Regions from separate parts of the Blautia sp. CGZ-1-C1 genome, predicted to be linked through region 1. Evidence: riboswitches for the same ligand, from Rfam matches in the RefSeq annotation. Region 1 holds a riboswitch; the other holds the start of a gene.
What was found. A riboswitch is a leader RNA that binds a small molecule or an ion and turns the genes downstream of it on or off. The one in region 1 is predicted to bind FMN.
Positions count from the first base shown of each region.

Region 2: it holds a riboswitch for FMN, as region 1 does, so the genes downstream of both, AC058W_RS06110 (ECF transporter S component) here and AC058W_RS16600 (ECF transporter S component) in region 1, are expected to answer to the same signal.

Region 1 is NZ_JBWLUT010000180.1:20,020-30,577, forward strand. It holds gene AC058W_RS16570 (carbohydrate ABC transporter permease) at 1-4, shown strand, start outside; gene AC058W_RS16575 (carbohydrate ABC transporter permease) at 1-843, shown strand; gene AC058W_RS16580 (glycoside hydrolase family 13 protein) at 887-2,560, shown strand; gene AC058W_RS16585 (AEC family transporter) at 2,753-3,031, shown strand; gene AC058W_RS16590 (FUSC family protein) at 3,263-4,327, shown strand; gene AC058W_RS16595 (hypothetical protein) at 4,543-4,710, shown strand; FMN riboswitch at 4,733-4,871, shown strand; gene AC058W_RS16600 (ECF transporter S component) at 5,058-5,693, shown strand; gene AC058W_RS16605 (AEC family transporter) at 6,022-7,011, shown strand; gene AC058W_RS16610 (ZIP family metal transporter) at 7,358-8,140, shown strand; gene AC058W_RS16615 (hypothetical protein) at 8,462-8,776, opposite strand; partial or broken gene AC058W_RS16620 (MATE family efflux transporter) at 8,974-9,123, shown strand; gene AC058W_RS16625 (AAA family ATPase) at 9,297-10,558, shown strand, end outside.
Region 2 is NZ_JBWLUT010000080.1:10,461-17,208, reverse strand. It holds gene AC058W_RS06120 (hypothetical protein) at 330-470, shown strand; gene AC058W_RS06115 (hypothetical protein) at 669-1,148, opposite strand; FMN riboswitch at 1,280-1,413, shown strand; gene AC058W_RS06110 (ECF transporter S component) at 1,569-2,204, shown strand; gene AC058W_RS06105 (NUDIX hydrolase) at 2,420-3,034, shown strand; gene AC058W_RS06100 (MATE family efflux transporter) at 3,175-4,509, shown strand; gene AC058W_RS06095 (MATE family efflux transporter) at 4,568-5,908, opposite strand; gene AC058W_RS06090 (ROK family transcriptional regulator) at 6,335-6,748, shown strand, end outside.

The DNA of each region.
Region 1 (10,558 bases):
ATGAAACAGGGTGTAGCGAAGGTAAAAGAACGTTACAACTGGCCTGTAACGATTCTTCTTATTATAGGAATTGTGCTGATTATTCTTTTGCCTCTGTATATGGCACTGATGATCGCAATCAAGGATCCGTCTGACATGAATAACATACTGGCATTACCCAAAAAGCTGCGTCTGCAGAACTTCGTAGATGCCTGGGTGATGACAAATTTTCCACAGAAATTTTTTAACACTGCATTTATTACAGTGATCAACCTGTTCTTTACATTGATCACAAATTCTTTTGCAGCATATGCAATAACCAGAAACAGGAAAAAGAGTAAATTCTTTTCTATTATGTACTATTACTTTATCAGTGCTATGTTTATCCCATTCCAGGTAATCATGCTTCCATTGGTTGTACAGGCGAATGCCTTCCATCTGGATAATATTTACGGTATTACTTTTTTGTACATTATCTTCGGTCTGCCTATGAACACTTTCCTTTATACAGGTGCGATCAAGGCGATACCGGAAGCACTGGATGAAGCAGCAATGATCGATGGTGCCAACCCCATCCAGATTTTCAGCCGGGTCATTTTCCCGGTATTAAAACCAACTACAGCAACAGTAGCAATCCTTTCCTTTATGTGGACATGGAACGACTTCAGTATGCCACTGGTACTCTTAAGTGATGAGAGCCAGCAGACCTTACAGCTTGCACAGTATGTATTCAAGAGCCAGTTCTCTGTAGACTATAATCTGGCATTTGCCTCTTATCTGCTCGTACTGGCACCTGTACTGATCGTATATATCTTCTGTCAGAAATGGATCATGAACGGTGTTGTTGCCGGTGCAGTAAAGTAACACATCAATAAACTTGAGAAATGCAAACAGGAGGCTTACGTTTATGAAGAAAACCTGGTGGAAAGAAAGTGTTGTTTACCAGATCTACCCCAAAAGCTTTAAAGACAGTAATGGAGACGGAATCGGAGATATCAGAGGAATTATTGAGAAGCTTGACTATTTGAAAGAGTTAGGTGTGAATGTTCTCTGGATTTCTCCTATGCTGGAGTCTCCTCAGGATGATAACGGCTATGATATTTCTGATTACAGAAAGATATACAAAGATTACGGAACCATGGAGGATTATGAAACTCTCCTTGCAGAAGCGCACAAAAGAGGAATCAAGATTCTCATGGATCTGGTTGTAAACCATACTTCCGATGAGCATTCCTGGTTCGTCGAGAGTCGTAAATCCAAAGATAATCCTTACCGTGACTATTATATCTGGAGAAATCCGGTGAATGGTAAGGAACCAAATAACTGGGGCGGAGTATTCGGAGGTTCAGCCTGGGAATATGACGCACAGACAGATATGTACTATCTTCATCTGTTCTCCAAGAAACAGCCGGATCTGAACTGGGAGAACGAGAAGGTTCGCCGGGAAGTTTATGATATGATGAACTTCTGGTGTGAAAAGGGAATCGATGGTTTCCGTATGGACGTTATCAGCATGATTTCCAAAGATCAGAAATTTCCTGACGGAGAGATGAATAACGGATTGTATGGTGATTTCGGTCCGTATAGTGTTCATGGTCCAAGAATCCACGAATTCCTGCATGAAATGAATCAGGAAGTTCTTTCCAAATATGATGTGATGACTGTGGGGGAAACCTCAGGAGTTACCATTGAGGAAGCACAGAAATACGCAGGTGATGACAGAGAAGAACTGAATATGGTATTCCAGTTTGAGCATGTAGAAATCGGTGGTGGTGATTATGGCAAATGGACCACAGAACGGTATGATTTCAAAGAGTTCAAGAAGATCATGATCAAATGGCAGGAAGAACTGGCAGGAAAAGCATGGAACAGCCTTTTCCTTGGAAACCATGATCAGCCAAGAAGTGTATCCAGATTCGGAAATGACAATCCTGCTTACCGCGATATTTCAGCCAAGATGCTGGCGACCTGCCTTCATATGATGCAGGGAACCCCTTATGTTTATCAGGGTGAAGAGCTTGGAATGACTAATGTTTATTTTGATAAGCTGGAGGACTACCGTGATATCGAGAGCCTTCATTATTTCACTGAGCTGACAGAGACAGGCAGACTGACACCGGAGTATATGATGAAATGTTTGATGCTCAGAAGCCGCGATAATGCCAGAACACCAATGCAGTGGGATACTTCCGCAGGTGCAGGTTTCACTACAGGGAAACCATGGATTAAGGTAAACCCAAATTACCAGCAGATCAATGCGGCAGATCAGTTAAAAGATCCGGACTCTGTTTTCCATTATTATCAGAAACTGATCCGTCTGCGTAAAGAAATGGATATCATCGTATACGGAGAATTTGAGGCTCTGTACCGTGATCATGACCAGATCTTTGCTTACATAAGAAAGCTTGAATCAGAGAAGCTGCTCACAGTATGTAATTTCAGTGCACAGGAAGCGGAAATGGAACTTCCGGAAACATTCACAGAAGGAGCTCAGTGCCTGATTACGAATATGGGAAGAAAAGTATTTGACAGGAAAATCATCCTGAATCCATATGAGGCATTTGTACTTTACAGAAAATAGAATAGTCTGAAAAAATACCCTTTCGTATAATATGACGAAAGGGTATTTTGTATGTATTACTCCTGTGAAGGCATGTCTTCACTAAGTTTCAGCAGTGCTTCAGCAAGATTGGAGTCCAGGATCAGCACATCCACCAGCCCGCCCTTTAAAGCGCTTAACACAGCATTTGCCGTCTGGGAAGGATTGAGGTAATTGATCAAAGAATATATGGGTGAGATCGTTAAACTGGTAGTGATCCGACACATTTTTGCGGCAGTCTGTGCAGTATTTTTCTTCTTTGTATTACCATTTGATCTGGTAATCAGACAGACCCTTGTTTTACTGTGCTTTGCTCCTATGAGTGCAGTTGCACCTGCCTACACAGGAATGTGTGGAGGAGATGAAGGAATGGCAAGCTGTGCGAACAGCGTGACGATTCTTTGCAGCCTTGTAGTGATCACGGCATTGCTGGCGATCATGGGATTGTATTAAGTGGTAATTAATGATACATAATGTGAACGGTGTATGGAATAATACCTCTTTTGAGTGAGTAAAAAAATTTATGGAGTGCGAGAAATGACTCTTGACGTTTTTGGAAAATTGCGGTATAGTGCTCGTTACTATTTCAAAATTCATAGTAGATACGTAATCATTTGGCGTTTTGTTATTCTGTGAAAACGCTGGATTTTTACGTGATTTTACAAAAAAGGAGACGACTTGGAAATGACATTTTATCAGGAACTACAGTTGAGTTCCGTTGGTTCTAAGCAGCTTATTAAGAACACAACGGATCCAAAAGAAAAAAGACGTCACATATTAATTTATAACTTCAAAGTATATCTGGTCATGGCGTTCTGTGTTGCGGTGGTGAGCCTGTACAGTAAACTCACAGGAAGCAATAACAGTGTAGTCGGGGTTACAGTTCTGCTGGCGGTTCTCGTATTGCGACAGGCGGACTTCGGAATCAGGACAACACATGGGTTGATTTCCATTGCAGGAATCTTTGGAATTCTTATGGCGGGGCCAAGACTGGCAAATATGGCAGCACCACATCCATTTGCCGCATTTCTTGTCAATGTGGTCTGCATTCTGCTTCTGATGATTCTTGGATGCCACAATGTGATTATGTATAATCATTCTACATTTGTACTGGGCTATTTACTCCTTCTGGGATATGATGTGACCGGGCAGGAATATGCGTTACGCATCGCAGGACTTTTCATAGGAATGCTGATCTGCATGGTGATTTTTTACAAAAATCAGAAGAACAGACCATATAGAAGAACTTTCCTTGACCTGTTTCGTGAGTTTGACATCCGCTCAGCAAGAAGCAGATGGTATCTGAAACTGACACTGATTGTGTCCAGTGCTATGTTATTTATGAATCTTCTGGGACTGCCGAGAGCCATGTGGGCAGGAATCGCCTGCATGTCCGTATGCCTGCCATTTACAGAAGACTGTGCTTCCAGAGCCGGAAACAGAGGGCTGTTCAATATTGTAGGATGTTTGCTCTTTATTGTACTGTATCTGGTACTTCCGGAATCCATGTATCCGTATATCGGAATGATTGGTGGAATCGGAGTCGGATATTCCGCAGGATATGCATGGCAGACTGCATTTAACACTTTCGGAGCACTCTCTATTGCAGCAGGACTTTTCGGAATGCCTGCGGCAGTGGCACTTCGTATTGGCGCGAATGTGTTTGGCGCGGCTTATACGGTGATCTGCAATAAAGTGGTGGATAAGATTGCAGAGAGGATTCATATGAGAAAGAATATTACTGCATAAGGGGAAAACTATTTCTCTGATGATGAAAAAGCAGGACTGTTGAGTACAGTTCCTGCTTTTTTGCGGGAAAGATAAATATACACTGTCAGTGAATAAAACAAGTAGAAAATAAAGTTATAATAGAAAAGGGAGAAAAAGAAAATAATCAAACCACCAGTTGAACTGGTGGTGCATGACTTAGAATTACAAAGAGTGGAGAGAACATTACAGAAACTTTGATAGAATCAAGAGAACTTGGCGCAAATGAGAATTATACAGAATTCGATAATAAAATAGAACTGTTTGCACCCGATGAGATTCCAACGGACAATACGACTCCTTCTTACAATGTACACTCCGGTAAAAAATCTGAAAATTGTATTGAAATGAATATACTTATGTAGTATAATCAAACGCAGATAAAAGAAAATTCTTCGGGGTTGTGGTGATCAGCATTAGCTGAGATTCCCTACCGGCGGTTATAGTCCGCGACCCGCTTAGCTTAGGCGGCTGATCTGGTGAAACTCCAGAACCGACAGTATAGTCTGGATGAGAGAAGAACACGCGATATTTTTACCATACGTGCTCATTACCCTGGATGATTTATCCAGGGTTTTTTATGTGGTGAAATTTTCTATGAGATATGACAGTTTTGCCATGTAAAGAAGCTTGTGGAATTTTCTTTTAAACAGGATATGCAGCGAATAAAAATTTATATCCATAAAGAATAATTTCAAAGGAGAGAAACAGTATGAGTGAACAGGTATTAAGAAATGGAAACGCAATGGCAAGGAGTAAGACAAGGACTATCACACAGATAGCCATGCTTGGCGCTATCGCAGGAATTCTGATGAATCTGGAGTTTCCGCTTCCGTTCCTGGCACCGACATTTTATCAGTTGGATTTCTCTGAGATCCCTGTACTGGTTGGCTCTTTCGCAATGGGACCGATTGCAGGTGTTCTGATCGAGCTGGTGAAGATTCTGGTGCATCTTGTAACAAAGGGATCTATGACAGCAGGAGTCGGTGACGTGGCAAACTTCATCTTCGGATGTACATTCGCAGTTCCGGCAGGATTAATCTACCGCTACAAATCCGTCAAGAGCAGAAAACACGCAGTTGTAGGAATGGCGGTCGGAACAGTTCTGACAGCAATAGTTGCATGCTTTATTAATGCATTTGTTTTACTTCCGGCTTATGGAAAAGCTTTTGGAATGCCAATCGAAGCATTCATCGAAATGGGTGGCGCAGTACACAGCTCTGTAAACAGTCTGCTTTCATTTGCAGCACTGATCATCTTCCCATTCAACTTATTTAAATATGCACTGACATCCCTGATTGTATTTCTGATCTACAAGAGAATCCGTGTGGTTCTTAAAGGGGATTGAGAAATAAAAACAGACAACAGATAGAATATTAAATAGAAAAGATCAGCCGTATGATGAAGAATCTGCGGCTGTTTTTCATGCCTGAGCACAGAAAAACAATCCTCGAAATTGTTGGAGAGACTTAAAAAAGGCATGATAATATGGTAAGATAAAACAGACAGAATAGAAATAAAAAAGTTAGTAGAAGTTATAAAAAATGAAGGAAGAATCCTTTATGAAAAATAAATAATGCGAATGCAGAAGAAAGGAAATAGCAACAATGGGACAGATACATGATATTGAAAAATTAAAAATCAAGACAGGCAAAAACACTCCGGAGAATTGACTTATGAGTACATTAAATATTCTTCTTAATCAGATCGGAATGTTTGTCATCTACATTCTGGCAGGCATCATTCTGATCCAGACACATGTGCTGAACCGGGAAAATATGGAAGTCGTTTCCAGACTTGTGATCAAACTGGCACTGCCGGTCATGATTTTTACAAATACGGTAAATGGAGTGGATAAGCAAATGCTTTTCCACTCCCTGCCGATTCTCGGAATCGCATTCTTTATGTATATCTGTCTGTTTGGACTCAGCTTTCTTTCGGGAAAAATACTGCACCTGCAAGGTGATCACCAGCAGCTTTATTCTGCAATGAGTGCATTTGGAAATATTGGATTTATGGGAATTCCCATTGTCACAAGTATCTTTCCGGAAAGAGGAATGCTGTATATCTCGGTATTTACCATGATAGACCAGCTGATGCTGTGGACAGTCGGGGTAAGGCTAACCTCGAAGGCAGAGGATACAGTGGAAAATACTTCAAAAAATTCATCACAATGTGGAAAAAATGTTGGTGCCGTAAAGCATTCTACATTTGACTTTAAAAAGCTGATTAACCCGGTAACAGTTGCAATCGTATTGGCATTATTCTGCATTCTTACAGGCCTTACATTACCAGAGATTCTGAACACAGCATTCTCAAAAATCGGAGCAACAGCAACACCTCTGGCAATGATTTATCTTGGCGGAGTCTTTGCATGTATGGATGTAAAAAAATATATTTGCAAACTGGACTATTATGGAATCGTCGCAATCAAAATGCTGATTTTTCCGGTGCTGTTTTATCTGATACTGGGGTTACTTCCAATATCGGCAGAAATACGTATGACCATGACACTCACATCCGCTATGCCGGTAATGTCATCTGTAGTTATGATGGCAAATACATACGGCACAGACGGCGACTATGCCATGGGTGGAATCCTGGTGACGACAGTCTGTTCAATCGTGACTTTACCGTTTGTATACTGGGTGCTGCAGTTTATCTGAAACAGGAGCAAAAACAATGAATGAGCGTAAACAAAGTTTACGAAAAGAAATAGTCCGGCTGCCCGCAGTCTATTCTTTAACTGCTTATTGCTCTTCGCAACCCCCGCAGGGGACTTACTTGATTCGGTTAAATTTGGGCATATAGAATTTGAAAAAAGTTCTGTATGCTCTTTTTATTTGGAAGAAAATCTGATATACTTACATGAGTTAGACTAAACTAACTAACAAACAAACTGGATTTTTCATCCACTATTATTTAACCAAATCAGAGTTATTTGTATGATTGGTGGAGAATAGGAACAATTACTTATCTTAGGCATACAAATAGAATAGGAGGAGTAGACAGATGAATATAAATGTATTTTACGGAATCCTGATTCCTTTTATCGGAACTTCAGCAGGAGCAGCCTGCGTATTTTTTATGAAAAGGAATCTGAATGAACAAGTACAGAGAGCACTTACCGGCTTTGCGGCCGGGGTCATGGTGGCAGCTTCAGTGTGGAGTCTGCTGATTCCATCAATCGAGCAGTCTGCAGACATGGGAAAGTTTTCTTTTATCCCGGCAGCAGTGGGATTCTGGATTGGAGTGCTCTTTTTGCTCTTGCTGGATCACATGATCCCGCACCTTCACCAGAACAGTGACAAGGCAGAAGGTCCAAAGAGCAGACTTCAGAGAACTACTATGCTGGTTCTGGCTGTAACTTTACACAATATTCCGGAAGGAATGGCAGTAGGAGTGGTCTATGCCGGATATCTGACCGGAAATACGAAGATTACCGTGATGGGGGCCATGGTGCTCTCTATTGGAATCGCTATTCAGAATTTCCCGGAAGGCGCGATTATTTCCATGCCATTGCGCTCGGAAGGAATGGGAAAAGGCAGAGCGTTTGCAGGTGGTGTGTTATCCGGAATCGTAGAACCAATCGGTGCGGTACTTACGATCCTGGCGGCAGGACTTATTGTTCCGGCGTTACCATATCTGCTCAGCTTTGCAGCGGGAGCAATGTTCTACGTAGTAGTAGAAGAACTTATCCCCGAAATGTCAGCAGGGGAACATTCCAATATTGGAACGATTTTCTTCGCAGTAGGATTTTCACTGATGATGGTGCTTGATGTGGCATTGGGGTGATACAAGTAAGTCCCCTGCTTCAATTGAGAATATTCGATTGACTTTCTTAAAATGGTTGTGATAGCGTTTTTGTATCTGATTGCAAAGATAAAAAAGTCTCAGCGTAATATGCTGGAAACATTCTTCTGGTAGGTATTAATTATTCGAAAAAAGATAAAGAACATCAGTGTATGATAGAAAAAATTAAGAAGTAATACATTTGATTGGAAACAGATGCACTGGGATTTGGCGGTGTGTGGATCGGTATTGCACAGATGGAGAATCGTTTTGATGAGACGAGAATCCATTTTGTAGAAAAATAAAACAGCTGTCTGATATAAATCAGGCAGCTGTTTTACTCTTAAGAGAGAGTCTGACGGTAGCAGAGGGAGAAGATTCTGCTGAGGAATGGCGGGAATCTGTTCTGTACAGATATAAAATTCCGCCAAAGAAACCAAAAATCAGTCCGGTATATCCACCGGCACAAAGGATAACAGTCAGTTTGGTAATAGCAGACATTCCGCCAATTATAGAGATGAAAAATCCTGCCAGAAGTCCGAGTGTTGTCCATTCAATAAGTGAAACTGCCAGAAAAGCGGCAGAAGCATGTGACTTTTTTACCTGATGATTAATAGAATTCCATAATGTCTGATACATAATCATTCCTCTTTTCTTATATCTGTGATGTAATGCTTGGTCAGATTGGAAATCTCCTTTTGGGAGTATCAATATCCAGTTGACATATAGTAACAATGTAAGCTTATATATTATTTTATTTCTCATTTCTTTATCTCCTATTATAGGAATGCTTTGTAAAATACACATGCGCGCTAATGAAAAATTTGTGTAAAATTTTAATTTTCCCGGTACAGATGCTTATGGTTGCAGTGGGAATTGGAACAGGAGTAGGAACAAATGCACTTCTTGCCAGAACACTGGGACAGGGAAACAGTAAACAGGCCGCAAAGGTAGCAGGCAACAGTCTGTTTCTTGGAATTATTATGATGCTGTAAAAAGTTGTATATTTTTTATGGCAATTAATTAATATTTTCGGGGCGCAATCATTGCCGATGCCAGAACAGATGGGGATAAGTAAGACAAATATTGCCTGTCTTTGATTTATGCCTTATAATAAGAAGCAAAGGAAAATCAAAATAAATGCGGAGGTGAAATCGGAATGGGAAATTATTTAAATCCAGATATAAATAATTTCATGGAAGTAGTAAATTCCAGCATATACGTAGATAAAACAGAGCTTTTAGAATATCTGAATTCGATTGCTCAGACAACACAAAAGTATATTTGCATTAGCCGTCCACGCCGTTTTGGAAAATCTATTACAGCTAACATGATCGCTGCCTATTACAATTGCGAGGCTGATTCAAAAGAACTCTTTTCAAGATTCAAAATTGCATCATGTGAGAGTTTTAAAAAATATTTAAACAAATATGATACGATATTTCTCAATATGCAGGAATTTTTAAGCCAGAGCGATACAGTAGAAGAAATGATTGCGCTGATTAGGAAAAGTGTGATCTGGGATCTGTTGGAAAAGTATCCGGATTTTCGATATTTTGATGAGACCAATCTGATGAGAACTATGCAGGATGTTTATAATAAAACAAAGAGGCAGTTTGTCGTAGTTATTGATGAATGGGATTGCATTTTCAGAGAATATAAAACAGACCGAGAAGCACAGGAAAAGTATCTGGATTTTTTAAGAGATTTACTGAAAGATAAAGGCTATCTTGCCCTTGTATATATGACTGGGATTCTTCCGATTAAGAAATATGGAACACATTCTGCATTGAATATGTTTGATGAATTTTCGATGATCGATCCGGGACCACTTGCGGAGTATGTAGGATTTACAGAGGAAGAAGTAAGGAATCTATGTAAAACATACAACATGGATATGCAGGAAGTGAAAAGTTGGTATGACGGATATTCTTTTGAGAAAGCTTTGTCTATTTACAGTCCACGCTCTGTGGTGAGCTGCATGAGGTTTAGAAAAATAGGGAATTACTGGAACCAGACAGAGACATTTGAAGCTTTACAAGTATACATTGACATGAATTTTGAAGGCTTAAAAGATGATGTTCTAAGTATGATCGCAGGAGAAAGCGTTCCGGTAAATACAGGAAGCTTTGCAAATGATATGGCAACATTTCGTACAGAAGATGATGTTCTTACTTTATTAATTCATTTGGGGTATCTTGCTTATGATTATGACAACAAAATTGTAAAAATACCCAACAGTGAAGTACGTACAGAATATGTGAACAGTGTTGCGGCATCTGACTGGGGAGAAGTTTCAAAGGCTTTGAAGAATTCTGCAGATACACTCAATGCAATCTGGCAGAGAAGACCTGCGCAGGTAGCGGAAGGGATCAGACAGGCACATTTCGAGACATCTCATATACAGTACAATGATGAGAA
Region 2 (6,748 bases), on a different contig from region 1:
TGATACATGTATCGTTGGTGTAGAAGCATAGTTGAGAACTATGTTTGTTCTCCTAAAGTATTTATGCTAAATCCATTAAAGCATATTCTCAGTAGTTCGTCAATTATCAAAGAAGATTGTAAATTTTATATTTGATAGCTGACTGTAAAGACCAAAGCTAATGTTCGGCTATAAGTGGGAAAACTATTGTTGCTGTGGCATAAAACATATACTGCCAGTGAATGAAAAGCTGATGAGAAAAGGGTATAATGAGTGTAATAAAGGATGAGTGAATTATAACAATCCTCTAAATGAATTACTGAAGATTGTACATAAGCGAGGTGAAAACTATGGCAGCAATACTTATGAACTACAAAATACCGGGATATTATATATTTTTCATTTGTCTGGCAGTGATTTCCTGTTTTTCTAATCCTGGAATGGTTGTATTAGCGGGCTGTAGGGTTGATAATATTGATCAGGCAGAGTAAAATTTTATCAATGAAGTGAGTCTCCTGCTTTAATATTACAAATATTCGCCTGACTTATGAAAAGTGCCTGATGAGATGAAAAGCTTCTCAGGGAGGGGGTTGCGAGAACAGAGAAAAAAGAATGGTTTCGGAAAAAATAATGACAAGTTAAACAAGAGCCGTAAAGTGGGAATTTCCAGCTTTGCGGCTTTTGTGGTATCATGAATTGAAAGACATCTCAACAACTTTTCCATTGGTTACCTTAATGCACAGACCTAATCCATTCATGCTTCTCATGGTAGACATGAAAGCGGACTTTGAGCAATATTCGTTGGGAGCTTCACCTCCGGAAAAATAGTATTTGGTCTTGGAAGTAAGTTTAAATGTATGTTTTCCGTATTTTATATATGCTTTTTTGTTTTGGCTGTTTAATACTCCGTTTTTGGAAGTATTAAATGACGCATACATTGTCAGAGTGTTCCCCTTACATATAGCCTTTCTTGTGCCTGACATATAGTATTTTGTGCCATTGGTTGTTATTGTTCCGCCTTTTTTTCCATTTATGCAGGTATTATAGTAGGTTGTACCTGACTTTCCGGTAGCTGCCTGCACATTTGAGAATCCCATGCAGCCGGTAACGAGGCAGATGGCAAGTATCAGTGTTAACATTTTCTGGAACTTCTTTGTCCATGTTTTCATATTGAAAACCTCCTTTCGTTTTCTGGATTTATTATAATAGCCTGGAAAAGCAAAGTCAATAGAGAAGCGTAATGGAATAGTTGTATTGACAATAGATATCTGTATGTAGTATAATCAGACGCAGATAAAAGAAAATTCTTCGGGGTTGTGGTGATCAGCATCAGCTGAGATTCCCTACCGGCGGTTATAGTCCGCGACCCGCTCAGGCGGCTGATCTGGTGGAATTCCAGGACCGACAGTATAGTCTGGATGAGAGAAGAACACGCGATATTTACCATACGTGCTCATTACCCCGGACATATAATCCGGGGTTTTTTATATGTTGAAGAAAATCTTCATTATATAAAAAGCTTGTGGAATTTTCTTTTAACAGGATATGAGACAGATCCATAAAGAATAATTTCAAAGGAGAGAAACAGTATGAGTGAACAGGTATTAAGAAATGGAAATGTGATGGCAAGGAGTAAGACGAGAACCATCACACAGATAGCCATGCTTGGTGCTATCGCAGGAATTTTAATGAATCTGGAGTTTCCGCTTCCTTTCCTGGCACCGAGTTTTTATCAGCTGGACTTTTCAGAAATCCCGGTACTGGTTGGCTCATTCGCAATGGGACCGATCGCAGGTGTACTGATCGAGCTGGTAAAGATTCTTGTGCATCTGGTAACAAAGGGATCTATGACAGCAGGTGTAGGCGATGTGGCAAACTTCATCTTTGGATGTACATTTGCAGTTCCGGCAGGTCTGATCTACCGTTACAAATCTGTTAAGAGCAGAAAACATGCAGTGATCGGAATGGCAACTGGAACCGTACTTACAGCAGTAGTTGCATGCTTTATCAATGCATTCGTGTTACTTCCGGCATACGGAAAGGCTTTTGGAATGCCGGTAGAAGCATTTATTGAAATGGGTAGCGCAGTACACAGCTCTGTAAATAATCTTCTTACATTTGCAGCAATGATCATTTTCCCATTCAATATATTTAAATATACACTGACATCTCTGATCGTATTCTTTATTTATAAGAGAATCCGTGTAGTTCTTAAGGGAGATTGATTTTATATCTGATAAAGAATAAATTGGCAGTCCAATAAAAAAGAAGAACAGTCGTATGATGAAAAATCTACGGCTGTTTTTCTTTTTGGCGGGTAAAAAATAATTACAGAAATTGTCAGACTGACTTAAAAAAGATACGATAATATGGTAAGATAAAGCAGACAATATAAACACCTGAATGTGAGGTTTATGAATAGCGAAAGGAAGTATCCATTATGGGACAGATACACAATATTGAGAAATTGACAGACTGTAAATTTTTAAACTTATATCATTTAAATGCAACAAGTGTCCATAACACTCCTGTGTCATATTTTGTGGCATCACGCGCGAAGAGTATTAACGAATTAAAAATAAAAACAGGTAAAAATACTCCGGATGGTGTAATTATTTACAGTCTTTACGGAGAGAAAAAAGACAGGGTTGTATTGGTACGTCAGTACAGATATGCAATCGGCGGATACATCTATGAATTCCCGGCAGGTCTGGTAGAACCGAACGAAGAATTCCATGAAGGTGCAGTAAGAGAAATGTATGAGGAAACAGGACTGAAATTCACACCTCTGAAAGTAAATCCTGCATTTGAGAAACCTTATTTCACAACGGTTGGCATGACAGATGAATCCTGCGCAAATGTTTACGGTTACGCGGAAGGTGAGATCAGTAAAGCGGCACAGGAGGATTCCGAAGAAATCGAAGTTGTGCTTGCTGACAGAGAAGAAGTAAAGAGAATCCTGAAAGAGGAAAATGTAGCGATCATGTGTGCATATCAGCTTATGCATTTCCTTCAGGATGAAGAACCTTTTGCATTTTTGAAGGAAGAACTTTAACCAAATCAAGCAAATAGCGAAGAGGATGATTTTATCTGCTTGATTAAGGAGAATTAAAGGATTAAACTAGAATCCTGAATATGATTCTGAAAATTGACTGATGAGTATCATTAATATTTTATACAGGAGCAAAAAAGATAATGGACGAGTGTAAACGAAGTTTACGAAAAGAAATAGTCAGGCTGGCACTTCCAATTGCACTTCAGCAGTTCATGACAGCCCTGGTCGGAGCATGTGATGCGATCATGCTGGGAAAGTTAAGTCAGGATGCCATGTCAGCTGTATCACTGGCCACACAGGTTACTTTTGTATTTAATCTGTTTATGTTTGCATTTATGGCAGGCGAGAATATGTTTGTGGCACAATATTATGGAAAAGGGGACTACAAAGGTATTTCCCAGGTGTTCAGCCTTGTAACAAAGATTTGCGGATGTATTGCAGTGGTATTTCTGGCAGGAGCCCTTTTCTTTCCGGAACAGATCATGAGAATCCTGACAAATGAGGAAACTCTGATCGTTCTGGGAAGTGAGTATTTAAGGGTGATTGGCATTTCCTATGTGTTTTCGGGAATTGCACAGACTTTTCTGGCAATCATGAAGAACTGTGGTGCAGTAAATATGAGTACCCTGATCAATGGGGTTATGGTAATTCTCAATATCGTATTGAATGCTGTTTTAATTTTTGGACTGTCCGGCTTCCCGAAAATGGGAATTAAAGGTGCTGCACTGGCAACCGTACTTGCAACAGTTGTGCAGTTCCTGTGGAGTGTTGGTTATGTATTGTGCAGGATCAGAGCTGTGAAATTCAGTCTCAGAAGCTGTGAAAAAAAGTTATTTGGCCGTTTCTGGCAGAAAGCCGTTCCGTTACTGATCAATAATCTTGCATGGGGAATAGGGTTTTCCATGTATTCTGTGATCATGGGACATCTGGGAACGGATGCCGTTGCCGCCAATGGAATAGCGAATATTTCCAAAAATCTTGTTGTATGCTTCTGCCTCGGACTTGGAAATGCAGGCAGTATCATAGTGGGAAACCGTCTTGGTGCAGACCGCCTGCAGGAAGCAAAGGAGGCAGGCGGAACACTTACCAGAACTGCGATTATTGCAGGAATTGTATCAGGCCTTGTCCTGATCGCCTTGTCCCCATTTATCACAAAAATGGTAGATCTCACCCCGACAGCCCGCGGATATCTGCAAAAAATGCTGCTGATCTGTTCCTATTATATTGCAGGAAAATCAGTAAACTGTATGACAATAGGCGGAATTTTCGCAGCAGGCGGAGACTCCAAATTTGGAATGTTGTGTGATTCCGTAACTTTGTGGTGCATCACCGTTCCTCTGGGATGCATCTGCGCATTTATCCTGAAACTGCCGGTTATGGTTGTCTACTTTGTACTCAATCTGGACGAGATTATTAAACTGCCGGTGGTTTATAAACATTATAAGAAATATAAATGGATTAAGAATCTTACATAATTTTACACGTTTCACAGGCACATATACCGGATATCCGGGACTATGTGCCTGTTTTGTTTTAATGATATTTATGCATCCGTGCATAATAACTGATGCATAAGATCACAGTGGCTCCGCTCCATGCTGCAATCTCTGCAAAGAAAATACCGTCCTGTCCGATGAAATGGGGAAGGATCAGTGCAGCACTGATACGCATGACAAATTCAGCCATACCACTTACCATAGGCATTAAGGTATCTCCCAGCCCCTGAAGTGCAGATCTGTACACGTACAGGAAGTACAAAACCCAAAGCATGGCAGCCATAATAGAGAGGTATTTAAAAGCAATTGCAAGTACCTGCTGTGTCTGCTGCGGTTCACCTGAGATGAAAAGTGAGAGAATATTTTTTCCAAATAAAAACATGGCAGCAGAAATGATCAGTGAGGTAAGCAGGGAAAGCAGCATACTGCTGCGGACGCCTTTTCTGATCCTGTCAATCTTTCTGGCTCCCAGATTCTGACCCACATAGGTAACGATGGCATATCCATAGGAAATAGCAGCCATTTCCAGCAGACCATAAAGTTTGTTTGTAGCTGTAAATCCTGCTACAAAAAGGAAACCGTAGCCATTGATCACATACTGGACTACCAGACCGCCCACACCGATGATGATATTCTGGAATACAACAGGAATACCAAGTTTCATCAGGCGGGCATTCATGCCGGAGGCAGGCATAAAATCTGCTCTGGTCAGATGAACGATATCAATTCTGCGTAAAATCAGGAAACAGTAAACAGCGGAGAAGCTCTGTGCGATCACAGTTGCGATTGCTGCTCCTGCCACACCCCATCCGAAGCCTGCCACAAAAAGGATGTCCAGTGAGACATTCAGCACAGATGCGATAATCATTGCGGTCAGCGGTGTTTTACTGTTTCCCATAGCCCTTAGGGCAGAGGCAAACATATTATAGGCTGCTGTGGCGGGGATTCCACAGAAAATGATGCGCAGATATAACAGAGACATTCCGATAATATTGGAAGGTGTATGCAGCCCTGTTAATACCAGCGAAGCAAATGACTGGCTGAGAATCAATACTCCGGCTGCGATGAATGTGGTTAGCCGGTAACTGTGAGCCAGAGATTTACGCAGATTTTCGAAATCCTTTGCCCCATAATACTGGGAGAGTTGAATAGAAAATCCCTGAGTGAGTCCTGTGGATATTCCTGTGACAACCCACATCAGAAAGTCAACAGCACCCAGTGCGGCAAGAGCCTCCACACCTGCAACCTGGCCAACAACCATGGTATCCACCATTGTATAAAGCTGCTGACAGATATTTCCCAGCATCAGGGGAATTGCAAAAAGAATGATCAACCGTCCCGGTGAACCGGAGGTCATATCCTGAATCTTGGTTTTCATTAGTATAAAAGTTCCTTTCCGGAGCATATTTGAAAAAGTTTAGAAATGATTATTCGAATATGCCCTGATATTTACATTAATAATTTGTAACTATTCAGTAGTCTGCTATCCCGCGAGGTGTTTTGGCACGTAAGTACCAAAATCCCGAGACATACAAGCCAAAATGCCATCACCGCAGGTGATTTTTAATGCATTTTGGCTCGTAACTGTGAAGGTACTGAACAGTTACGATAATTTTATATCATTAACATGAAAAATGAAATATAATATTTCATCAGGATGATATAAATTTATCTGTTATTGTAAGTCCCCCTGCTTCAATTGCAAAAAGCAACATACTCTGCAGAGACAATGGCTATTTACAAATATGACAATAACAGGTATCATTCTTTTATAAATACATTAATAAAAGAAGGTAGAAACAGAATGAGCGGACTGGAAAAGAAATTTGCCACGAAATCAAAAATCGTAAATTATATTATAAATAGAGAATCCACATCAAAAGTGGAAATATCCAAAGAACTGAATCTGAGTATGCCAACAGTTCTGTCTAATGTAAAAGATTTATTGGAAAAAGGTATCATAATAGAAATTGGAGAATATGAATCCACAGGAGGAAGAAAGGCTAAAAGTATTGGAATCAATCCATCCTATCGTTATGCAATGGGAATTGTGATCACTGCAAATCATCTGGGAATGGTGCTGGTAAATCTGAAGTATGAGATTGTGAAATCAGAGCGGATCCGTCTGAAATTTGTATCTGATATGTCATATTGCAGTCAGGTGGCAGATTATGCGGCGAAATTTCTGGATCATATGAATGATGCAGAACAGAAAGAA